2 regions of the Streptomyces sp. NPDC059649 genome follow, and region 2 is predicted to be linked to the other one. Evidence: riboswitches for the same ligand, from Rfam matches in the RefSeq annotation. Region 2 holds a riboswitch; the other holds the start of a gene.
The links. Region 2 has a riboswitch for S-adenosylmethionine ahead of ACFV1J_RS34545 (aminotransferase class V-fold PLP-dependent enzyme). Riboswitches for the same ligand answer to the same signal wherever they lie in the genome.
Positions count from the first base shown of each region.

Region 1: it holds a riboswitch for S-adenosylmethionine, as region 2 does, so the genes downstream of both, thrC (threonine synthase) here and ACFV1J_RS34545 (aminotransferase class V-fold PLP-dependent enzyme) in region 2, are expected to answer to the same signal.

Region 1 is NZ_JBHWDV010000027.1:34,110-39,703, reverse strand. Features, by position in the region: gene ACFV1J_RS25190 (trehalose-6-phosphate synthase) at 313-1,755, opposite strand; gene ACFV1J_RS25185 (glucosyl-3-phosphoglycerate synthase) at 1,803-2,765, opposite strand; SAM riboswitch class I at 2,952-3,097, shown strand; gene thrC (threonine synthase) at 3,115-4,407, shown strand; gene ACFV1J_RS25175 (MoaD/ThiS family protein) at 4,462-4,740, shown strand; gene ACFV1J_RS25170 (cold-shock protein) at 5,239-5,442, shown strand.
Region 2 is NZ_JBHWDV010000056.1:62-5,655, forward strand. Features, by position in the region: gene ACFV1J_RS34545 (aminotransferase class V-fold PLP-dependent enzyme) at 219-1,586, opposite strand; gene ACFV1J_RS34550 (hypothetical protein) at 1,614-1,745, shown strand; SAM riboswitch class IV at 1,788-1,905, opposite strand; gene trpD (anthranilate phosphoribosyltransferase) at 1,998-3,062, opposite strand; gene ACFV1J_RS34560 (cytochrome bc complex cytochrome b subunit) at 3,203-4,840, opposite strand; gene ACFV1J_RS34565 (Rieske 2Fe-2S domain-containing protein) at 4,837-5,594, opposite strand, start outside.

The DNA.
Region 1 (5,594 bases), on a different contig from region 2:
ACGACGTCCCGGAAGGGCCCGATGTCCCGGAAGGGCCCGATGTCCCGGAAGGGCCCGACGTGCGGCCCGAACTCCCCTTGGCGTCGGGATGGGTCGGGACGGACGAACACCCGCCGGCCGCGAGGGCCAGCACGGCGACGGCCGCCATCGTGGACGTACGGACGGAAAGCGGCAGGGCACGCGCGGAGTTCGGCATGAAGAAGAACTACCCCACCGCGGACCGGAACAGCCCGCGCCCCGGTGGCGCGGACCTGAACAGCGCGTGGCGCGACCCGGACGCCGCCTCCCGGCCGCGCCCCGCGCCGCCCTCGCTCAGCCCTCCTGCAACGCCCGCAACTGCTCCAGGAACCAGCGCGCCGGCGGCAGCGCGGTCGCCGCCGCGGCCAGCCGTTCGGTGCGCTCCGTCCGTTCCCCGGCCTTCATCGTCAGCGCCTCGTGCAGCGCCCGCGCCGTACCGCCCACGTCGTACGGATTGACCGTCAGCGCCGCGGCACCCAACTCCTCATGGGCGCCGGCCTCCCGCGACAGCACCAGCGCACAGCCCTCCTCGGACACCACCGGGATCTCCTTCGCGACGAGGTTCATCCCGTCCCGGATCGGGTTGACCAGCGCCACGTCCGCCAGCCGGTACGCCGCCAGCGACCGCGCGAAGTCGTCCTTCACGTGCAGCACCACCGGCCGCCAGTCGTCCGTGCCGAACTCGGCGTTGATCTCCTCGGCCAGCCGCCCCACCTGCGCGGTGTACTCCCGGTACACCGCCAGGTCCTGCCGCGAGGGGTAGGCGAAGGCGACGTGCACCACCCGCTCCCGCCACTCCGGCCGGTCCACCAGCAGCTCCCGGTACGCCAGCAGCCCGCGCACGATGTTCTTCGACAGCTCGGTACGGTCCACCCGCACGATGGTCCGGCGCGCCGTCCCGTCCGGGCCGGTGCCGATCTGCTCGCGCAGCGCCGCCAGCCGCTCGTCCACGTCGGCCCGCCGCGACCGCTCCCGCAGGAACGCGGCGTCCGCCCCCAGCCCGTACACCCCGAGCCGGGTGCCGCCGGTGCCGTCCAGCACCTCGGCGCAGCACGCGCTGAAGGCGTCCGCCCAGCGGTGCGTCAGGAACCCCAGCTGGTCGGCGCCGGTCATCCCGCGCAGCAGCTGCTCGGCGATCCCGTCCGGGAGCATCCGGAAGTACTCGGGCGGCGCCCAGGGGGTGTGCGAGAAGTGCGCGATCTTCAGGTCCGGCCGCAGCGCCCGCAGCATCCCCGGCACCAGCGCCAGGTGGTAGTCCTGCACCAGCACCGCCGCGCCCCGGCCCGCCTCGGCGGCGAGCGCCCGCGCGAAGGCGTGGTTGTACGCCTCGTAGGCCCCCCACTGCCGCCGGAACTCCGCGTCGAAGACCGGCTCCAGCGGCGTCTGGTAGAGCATGTGGTGGACGAACCACAGCACCGAATTGGCGATGCCGTTGTAGGCGTCGGCGTGGATATGAGACGGGATGTCCAGCATCCGGACGCGCTGTCCGCCGGTGTCGGCCCGGTCCAGCACGTCGCCGGTCCGCCGCACCGCCTCCCGGTCGCCCTCACCGAGCGCGGCACACACCCACACCGCGTCCGTCTCGGGTCCGATCGCCGACAGCCCCGACACCAGCCCGCCCCCGCCCCGCTTCGCGGTCAGCGCCCCGCCTTCCCCCAGGGCGTACGAGACCGGTCCGCGATTGGACGCGACGAGAACCTCGGCACCTGCGTGCACCACATTGCGCTCGGAGACCATGTCGCGAGATTAACCAGTGACGGATCCGTGCAAACGTGCGACGCGGGTCAGGCCGCCCGCCTGGCCGCGTATTCCGGGATGTCGGTCATGGGCGGCCGTTCCTCGGTGTCCACGTCCGTGGTGCGGGGCACGAAACCCGCCTCGCCCCGGTCGAACTGGGTGAGCCGGGGCCGCACCAAGTGGCCGCGGGCCAGGCGGAGTTGGGCGGTGCGGTAGATCGCGGCGGCCATCCGGCCGAGGGCCTGGCCGTCCTGATGGCGGTGCCTGCGTACGCCGACGTCCACCTGGGCGAGGGCGTCCAGGCCGACCGTGTGCAGCGCGTCGACGAGCAGGCCCAGCTCGACGCCGTAGCCGACCGGGAAGGGCAGCCGCTCCAGCAGGGAACGGCGGGCCGCGTACTCGCCGCCCAGCGGCTGGACGAAACCGGCCAGCTGCGGCCAGTGGAGGTTGAGCAACGGACGGGCGACGAGTTCGGTGACCCGGCCGCCCTGGCCCGGACCCCCGCCCTCGCCCCCGGTCTCCAGCGGGCGGTCGTACATCGCCTTGACGAACTGCAGGTCCGGGTCGGTCAGCAGCGGTCCGACGATCCCGGAGACGAAGGTCGCGGAGAACTCCCGCAGATCGGCGTCGACGAAGCAGATGATGTCGCCGGTGGTCGCGAGCAGCGAGCGCCACAGCACCTCGCCCTTGCCGGGGACGGCGGGGAGCCGCGGCAGCACGGCGTCACGGTGGACGACCTTGGCGCCGGCCGCCGCCGCGACCCCGGCCGTCCGGTCGGTGGAACCGGAATCCAGCACCACCAGCTCGTCGACCAGCGGGACGGCGTCGGTCATCAGCTCGGCGCGGATCGTCGCCACGATCGTGCCGACCGTGGCCTCCTCGTCCAGCGCGGGCAGGACGACGCTGACCGTACGGCCCGTCTGGCGCTTGGCCGCCAGCAGCTGCTCCAACGGGCGGTCGGCAGCCGACCAGGAGCGGCTGCGCAGCCAGCGCTCCACCTCTTCCAGCACGTCTCTTACTCCTCGGTGGCTGCCGGTGCAGCGGTCGCCAGGTGATCCATCGTGTGATCCATCTCGCGGTTCGGACGACTATCTCAACTGTCAGTGCCTTCGGTTACAGTCTTGAACAACGCGGATGACCCTCGCATGCCGGGGTCGCCTCGCGACAAACGCCTGGGTTTCGGCCCAGCGCCATACCGCTCATCCAGAGGGGCAGAGGGATACGGCCCGTTGAAGCCCCGGCAACCCTCCAGTCGGTCTCCGCGTCCAGCGCGCCGAGGCTCCCGGCTAGGGAAGGTGCCAAATCCGTCTCGCGACGAGATGCGCCGCGAGGAAGATGAGGAGAAAGGGCCTCGCCTCCATGGCTGTGCAAGTCACCGAAACCACCGCAAACCCCACCCCCGTCGCCCTGGGCCCCGCCGTCGCGCTGTCCTGCCGGGAATGCGGTGAGCGCTTCGATCTCGGTCCGATCTTCGCCTGTGCCAGCTGTTTCGGGCCGCTCGAAGTCGCCTACGACCTGCCGAGCGGCGACCCTGAGGCCCTGCGGAAGCAGATCGAGGCCGGCCCCGACAACATCTGGCGCTACGCCCCGCTGCTCCCGGTCCCCGCCGACGTGGCCGAGAAGCCGAACCTCAACCCCGGCTTCACCAAGCTCGTCAAGGCCGACCGGCTCGCCGCCGAGCTCGGCGTCACCGGTGGCCTGTACGTCAAGGACGACTCCGGCAACCCGACGCACTCCTTCAAGGACCGTGTCGTCGCGATCGCCGTCGAGGCCGCCCGCGCCTTCGGCTTCACCACCCTGTCCTGCTCCTCGACCGGCAACCTCGCCGGTGCGGTCGGCGCCGCGGCGCGCCGCGCGGGCTTCAAGTCCTGCGTCTTCATCCCGCACGACCTGGAGGCCGGCAAGGTCGTCATGGCCGCGGTCTACGGCGGTGACCTGGTCGGCATCGAGGGCAACTACGACGACGTCAACCGCTTCTGCTCGGAGCTCATCGGCGACCCGCTCGGCGAGGGCTGGGGCTTCGTCAACGTCAACCTGCGGCCGTACTACGGCGAGGGTTCCAAGACCCTGGCCTACGAGATCTGCGAGCAGCTCGGCTGGCAGCTGCCGGACCAGATCGTCATCCCGATCGCGTCCGGCTCCCAGCTGACGAAGATCGACAAGGGCCTCAAGGAACTGATCGCCCTCGGGCTGGTCGAGGACAAGCCGTACAAGATCTTCGGCGCCCAGGCGGAGGGCTGCTCGCCGGTGTCGACGGCCTTCAAGGCCGGGCACGACGTCGTACGCCCGCAGAAGCCGAACACCATCGCCAAGTCGCTGGCGATCGGCAACCCGGCGGACGGCCCGTACGTGCTCGACATCGCGCGCCGTACGGGCGGTGCGGTGGAGGACGTCAACGACGAGCAGGTCGTGGACGCGATCAAGCTGCTGGCCCGTACGGAGGGCATCTTCGCGGAGACCGCGGGCGGGGTGACCGTCGGCGTGACCAAGAAGCTCATCGAGGAGGGTCTGCTCGACCCGGCGCTGACCACCGTCGTCCTCAACACGGGTGACGGCCTGAAGACACTGGACGCGGTCGCGCCGACCACCGGGCCCTCGGCCACGATCCGTCCGAACCTGGACGCGTTCCGCGCGGCCGGCCTGGCCGGCTGAGCCCGCGCAGTCCCCGCACCCGTACTCCGTAATCCCTGTCCGGAAGGCAGAACCATGAGCGTCAAGGTCCGCATCCCCACCATCCTGCGCACGTACACCGGTGGCGAGGCCGAGGTCACCGCCGAGGGCGCGACCCTCTCCGAGGTGATCGCCGACCTGGAGAAGAACCACCAGGGCATCGCGGCGCGGGTGCTCGACGACGCCGGCAAGCTGCGCCGCTTCGTGAACGTCTACGTCAACGACGACGACGTCCGCTTCGAGCAGGGCCTGCAGACGCCGACGCCGGACGGCGCGGGCGTCTCCATCATCCCCGCGGTGGCCGGAGGCTGCTGACCTTCCGTCGGACCTGGGCCGCGCCTCCTCCCGGTGGCGCGGCCTTGCCCGTACGGTGATCGAACAGGCGCGGATTTGCGCCATCCTTTCCCCCGCTTGACCGGAATTGCCCCGTCCATCAAAAACGGACGGGGCAATTCCGTTTCGTGAAAGGGGATAGCATTGTGGCGATCTCCCCGCTGTATATGTCCCCGGGTATGCCGAGCGCATAAGAATCCGTGCTGAGTTGTGCTCAAAGTGTGTGCGGCATTTGTCGGTTAGATACGCCTATGCCCGGCCCGGCTTGCCCGGGAGAATCGCGATTTCGCCGCATATAGCCGATTCTCCGGTGCCAGAATTCTCGTCCGATTGACCTGTTGCGCTGGGCATCGGTCCAGATACATTCAGCGGCGGTCGACGCGTTCCGGCGCACACCCCACGGGCCTTTCGCGGGGTGAGGTCTGACCCGGGTCCGCGGAGTGCGGTCCTGCGCAAGGGCCAGTAATAGGGGAGTTAGGCATGGCTCAGGGCACCGTCAAGTGGTTCAACGCGGAGAAGGGGTACGGCTTCATCGCGGTCGACGGTGGTGCGGATGTATTCGTCCACTACAGCGCGATCCAGATGGACGGCTACCGCACCCTTGAGGAGGGCCAGCGGGTCGAGTTCGAGATCTCGCAGGGCCAGAAGGGGCCGCAGGCGGACATGGTCCGGGTGGCCGGCTGAGGCGCCGACCGACTGCTGCGTGGTGAAGGCCCGTACCCCTGACGGGGGTACGGGCCTTCTGCTGTCCGCCGCGACGGACGGACCTCCCGGCCGCCACCCCTCGATGGATGGGCCACGCTCCGAACGGCTTGCACTCGCATGCCTCGAGTGCT
Region 2 (5,594 bases):
CCGGAGGACCGTCACCGCACCCGACACCACCCAGCCCGCCGCAGGCGCAACGGCGAGAAACCCCCGCGGCGGGACGGACGGGTACGTACGGGGGCGCCGCAAAGCGCAACGGCGAGACCCCCACGGCGGGACAGACAGGTACGTAGGCGGCGCCGCCAAGCGCGCAACGACGCGCAACCAGCACGGCGGGACGGCCAGGTACGTGGGAGGCACCCCGCTTAAGCGGGCACGCAACGGCCGTCCTCCGTGCGGTAGTTCCAGCGGGCGCCGTCGGAGACGAGTTCCTTGACCGCTCGGAGGAAGCGGTCGACATGCTCGTCGGGGGTGCCGGCGCCGAAGGAGACGCGGATGGCGTTGAGGGACCGCTCGCCGGGGGCCGCGTCGGGGGCGCCGCACTCGCCGGGGTCCTGCGGGTCGCTGCCCAGCAGGGTGCGGACCAGCGGGTGCGCGCAGAAGAGGCCGTCGCGGACGCCGATGCCGTACTCGGCGGAGAGGGCGGCGGCGAAGTGGGAGCTGTTCCAGCCCTCGACGACGAAGGAGAGCACGCCGACGCGGGGGGCGTCGTCGCCGAAGAGGGAGAGGACGCGCACCTCGGGGACCTCGGCCAGCCCCGCGCGGACCCGCGCGATCAGTTCCTGTTCGCGGGCGACGAGCGTGTCGAAGCCCGCCTCGGTGAGCGCCTTGCAGGCGGAGGCGATGGCGTAGGCGCCGATGACGTTCGGCGAACCGGCCTCGTGGCGGGCGGCCGTGGTGTGCCACTCGACGTCGACGCCGCCGTCCGCGCGCCGCGAGACCTTGCGGCTGGCGCCGCCACCCGCCAGGTACGGGTCGGCGTCCTGCAGCCAGTCCGCGCGGCCGGCCAGCACACCGGCGCCGAACGGCGCGTACAGCTTGTGGCCGGAGAAGGCGACCCAGTCGACGTCGAGTTCGGCGAGGTCGACGGGGTGGTGCGGGGCGAGCTGTGCGGCGTCGAGGACGATCCGGGCGCCGTGCGCATGTGCCGCGGCGGCCAGTTCGCGGACCGGCCACAGTTCGCCGGTGACGTTGGAGGCGCCGGTGACGCAGACCAGGGCCGGCCCGTAGGGCTCGCGGTCGGCGAGCGCGTGCTCCAGGGTCGCGACCGCCTGCTCCGGGGTGCGCGGGGCGTTGAGGTAGCTGACCGTCAGGTCGGCGCGCTGTTCCCAGGGCAGCAGCGAGGCGTGGTGCTCGGTCTCGAAGACGAAGACCCGGGTGTTCCGCGGGAGTACGGCGGCGAGCAGGTTCAGCGAGTCGGTGGTGGAACGGGTGAAGACCAGCTGGTCGTCGGCGCGGCAGCCGAGGAATGCGGCGATCGTGCGGCGGCTGTTCTCGAAGAGGTCGGTGGAGAGCTGCGAGAGGTATCCGGCGCCGCGGTGCACGCTGCCGTAGTAGGGGGCGTAGGCGGCCACGTCGTCCCAGACCCGCTGCAGTGCCGGGGTGCTGGCGGCGTAGTCCAGCGCGGCGTAGTCGACCTCGCCGCCGGTCACGAGCGGGACCAGGACGTCCCGGCCGAGCACCGGCAGCGGGGCACAGACGGAACGGTCGGCGGCAACGGCGGAAACGGACATGGCGAACTCCCGTAAGGCGTAAGTGAATTGAGCGAATTCGCTGCGGCGCGGGAAACGGCGGCGGCGCTTTCGGGTGTGCTGAAGCGCGCGGCGCGGGACGCAGCGGGAAAGGAAAAAGGGCGCGAAAAAGGGGCCTTCGGGCCCTATCGCATTCGCTGATTCACGGAAGTTCTCCCTCGAGGACCAGGATCCCTGGCGAGGGATCCGCGCTTGCCGCAGACCTCGCTGCCTGCGGCCTGGTCATCACCCGGGGCACCCCGCCACGGAAGGAGGGTTGCCGGACAGCGGGCCGGGGCCTGTGTCGCTGTCACTCGTGACCTGCGCAGCATCATGCCACAAGAGCATTTACGCGCAAGGGCTCAGTCCGTATGACGGACTGAGCCCTGCGTCACACCCTGTGTCACCGGCCGCTCAGGCGTTGCTGGCGGCCACCCAGCGCTCCAGTGCGCGCTTGGCCTCGCCCGAGTCGATCGAGACGGCGGCCTGCTCGATGCCGAGGCGGATGCGGTCGGTCAGCGGGGCGTCCGACGGCTCCAGCGCGGCGAGTGCGGCCGCGGAGTTCAGCAGCACCGCGTCACGGACCGGGCCGGTCTCGCCGTCCAGCAGCCGGCGGGCGACGTCCGCGTTGTACGAGGCGTCCGCGCCGCGCAGCGCCTCGACGGGGACGAGGGGGATGCCGACGTCGCGGGGGTCGAAGGGCTCCTCGCGGACCGTGCCGTCGCGCACGATCCAGACCCGGGAGGTGGCGGTGGTGGTCAGCTCGTCGAGGCCGTCGTCGCCGCGGAAGACCAGCGCGGAGGAACCGCGCTCGGCGAGCACGCCGGCCAGGATGGGCGCCATCCGGGCGTCCGCGACGCCGGTCGCCTGGGCCTTCACCCGGGCCGGGTTGGTCAGCGGGCCGAGCACGTTGAACGTGGTGCGGATGCCGAGCTGGCCGCGGGCGTTGGCGACGTGCCGGAGGGCGGGGTGGAACTTCACCGCGAAGCAGAAGGTGATGCCCGCCTCCTGCGCGACCTCGGTGACCCGCTGGGGGGTGAGGTCGAGGTTGACGCCGAGCTTCTCCAGGACGTCGGAGGCGCCGCTGGCGGAGGACGCGGCGCGGTTGCCGTGCTTGACGACCTTGGCGCCGGTGCCGGCCACGACGATCGAGGACATGGTGGAGATGTTGACGGTCTTGGCGCCGTCGCCGCCGGTGCCGACGATGTCGACGCTGGGGCCCGGCACCTCGATCAGCCGGGCGTGCGCGTACATCGTGCGGACCAGTCCGGAGATCTCCGCGACGGTCTCGCCCTTGGCGCGCAGGGCCACCGCGAAGCCGGCGATCTGGGCGTCGCTGGCCTCGCCCCGCATGATCCGGTCCATCGCCCAGGCGGTGTCGTCGGCGGTGAGGTCCCGGCCGTCGAGCAGGGCGTTCAGGATGCCCGGCCAGGTGTGGGCCGCCACGCTGTCGCCGCCCACCGGGGTCACAACGTTCATGGTCCACGCTCCTGGTCTGTGTCCTGCTTATGCAGTCACCCTATCGAGAGGGACGGCACGCCGGAGGGCCCCGTCCGATGCTCGGACGGGGCCCTCTGGGTGGCGTACTACCTACGGTGCGCTACGAGGCACGCGAGGGATCAGTGGTGGCCGTGGCCGCTGGTGATCTCCCGGTACTCCTCGACCGTGGGCTTGGGGATGACGCTGTCCTCGCCGTAGTAGCTCTTGGAGAGCTTGGCGCGGAGCTTCTGCGACCGCTTGATCTTGCGGCGGACGCCGTTCTCGTCGACCTCCGGGCCCAGCTCCAGCGGCTCGGGCTGCTCGTGCTGCGTCAGGAAGTGCAGCTGCTCCTGGTCGAGCGGCTCGTGGACCTCGATGAACTCACCGTGCGGCAGGCGCTTGATGATGCCGGACTCGCGGCCGTGCAGCACCTTGTCCTTGTCGCGCCGCTGCAGACCCAGGCAGATCCGCTTGGTGGCGATGAAGCCCAGCACCGGCCCGACGAAGAACGCGATCCGGACGAACCAGGTGATCGAGTTGATCGACAGGTGGAAGTGGGTCGCCCACAGGTCGTTGCCGCCGCCGATCAGCATCACGAAGTACGCGATCAGCCAGGCCACACCGAAGCCGGTGCGGGTGGGCACGTTGCGCGGGCGGTCCAGGATGTGGTGCTCGCGCTTGTCACCGCGGACCCAGGACTCGACGAACGGGTAGACCGCGATGGCGACCAGGACGAGCGGGAAGAGGAGGATCGGGATGAGCACACCGAAGTTGATGGTGTGGCCCCAGAAGTTCCACTCCCAGCCCGGCATGACACGGACCAGGCCCTCGGCGAAGCCCATGTACCAGTCCGGCTGCGCACCAGTGGAGACCTGGTCCGGCCGGTACGGCCCTATGGCCCACACGGGGTTGATGCTGGCGACCGCGGCGATCACCGAGATCACGCCGAAGACCAGGAAGAAGAAGCCTCCGGCCTTGGCCATGTAGACCGGCAGCAGCGGCATGCCGACGACGTTGGTGTTGGTCTTGCCGGCACCCGGGAACTGCGTGTGCTTGTGGTAGAAGACCAGGATCAGGTGCGCCACCAGCAGGCCGAGCATGATGCCCGGAAGCAGCAGCACGTGGACCGTGAAGAACCTCGGGATGATGTCGTGCCCGGGGAACTCGCCGCCGAAGATGAACATCTGCAGGTACGAACCGACCAGCGGCATCGCCAGGATGACGCCCTCGATGAACCGCACGCCGGTGCCGGAGAGCAGGTCGTCGGGGAGCGAGTAGCCGGTGAAGCCGGTGAACATGCCGAGCACCAGCAGCAGGAAGCCGAACAGCCAGTTGACCTCGCGCGGCTTGCGGAAGGCGCCGGTGAAGAACACCCGCATCATGTGGACCATCATCGCGGCCAGGAAGACCAGCGCCGCCCAGTGGTGGATCTGGCGGATGAGCAGGCCGCCTCGGACGTCGAAGCTGATGTCCAGCGTCGACTCGAAGGCCTGGGTCATCCGGATCCCCTGCATGGGCACGTAGGAACCGTGGTAGGTCACCTCGGCCATGCTCGGGTGGAAGAACAGCGTCAGGTAGACACCGGTCAGGATGATGATGATGAAGCTGTAGAGCGCGACCTCACCCAGCATGAAGGACCAGTGGTCCGGGAAGATCTTGCGCATGTTGGACTTGGCGAGGCTGTAGATGCCCAGCCGGCCGTCCGCCCAGTCGGCGATCCGCTCGCCCCGCGGCGCCTGGCCGCGGCGCGTGGTGGTCGCGCTTGTCTCGTTACTCATCCGCGCTCCCAGAAGCTCGGGCCGACGGGCTCCTCGAAACCGCTGGCGGCCTCCAGGAAGCCGTCCTTCACCGTGATGTGCAGCTGCGGCAGGGCGTGTCCGGCCGGACCGAAGATCACCCGACCGCCGTCGGAGAGGTCGAACGTCGACTGGTGGCAGGGGCAGAGCACGTGGTGCGTCTGCTGCTCGTACAGGCTGATCGGGCAACCCACGTGGGTGCAGATCTTCGAGTAGGCCACGATGCCCTCGTGGGACCACGCGAGTTCCTGCTTGTCCTTGATGTTCTGCGGCTGGATCCGCACGAGCATCAGGGCGTCCTTGGCGATCTTCTCGTTGAAGTCCTCCTGGTCCTCCTCCAGGCCCTCGGGCTTGGCGAAGGTCAGCGAGCCGACCGCGATGTCCTCGGGACGCAGCGGGAGGTTGGTGGACTGGTTGACGAGGCGGACGCCCTTCTTCCAGTTCGTCGTGCGCAGCTTCGTCTCGGGCAGCGGCCCGAGGTCACGCAGCAGGACGACACCGGAGAGCGGCACCAGGGCCAGCGCACCGAACATCGTGTTGCGGATCAGCTTGCGGCGGCCGAACTGCGACTCCTCGGCGCCCAGCTTGAAGTCCGCCAGGACCTTGGCCTTGACCTCGGGGCTGGCCTCGATCGGGTGGCGGTCGTCGGCGACCTCCACGTCCGACATCAGCGTGCGGGCCCAGTGGACCGCGCCGGCGCCGATGCAGAACAGGGCGGCACCCAGCGTCAGGCCGA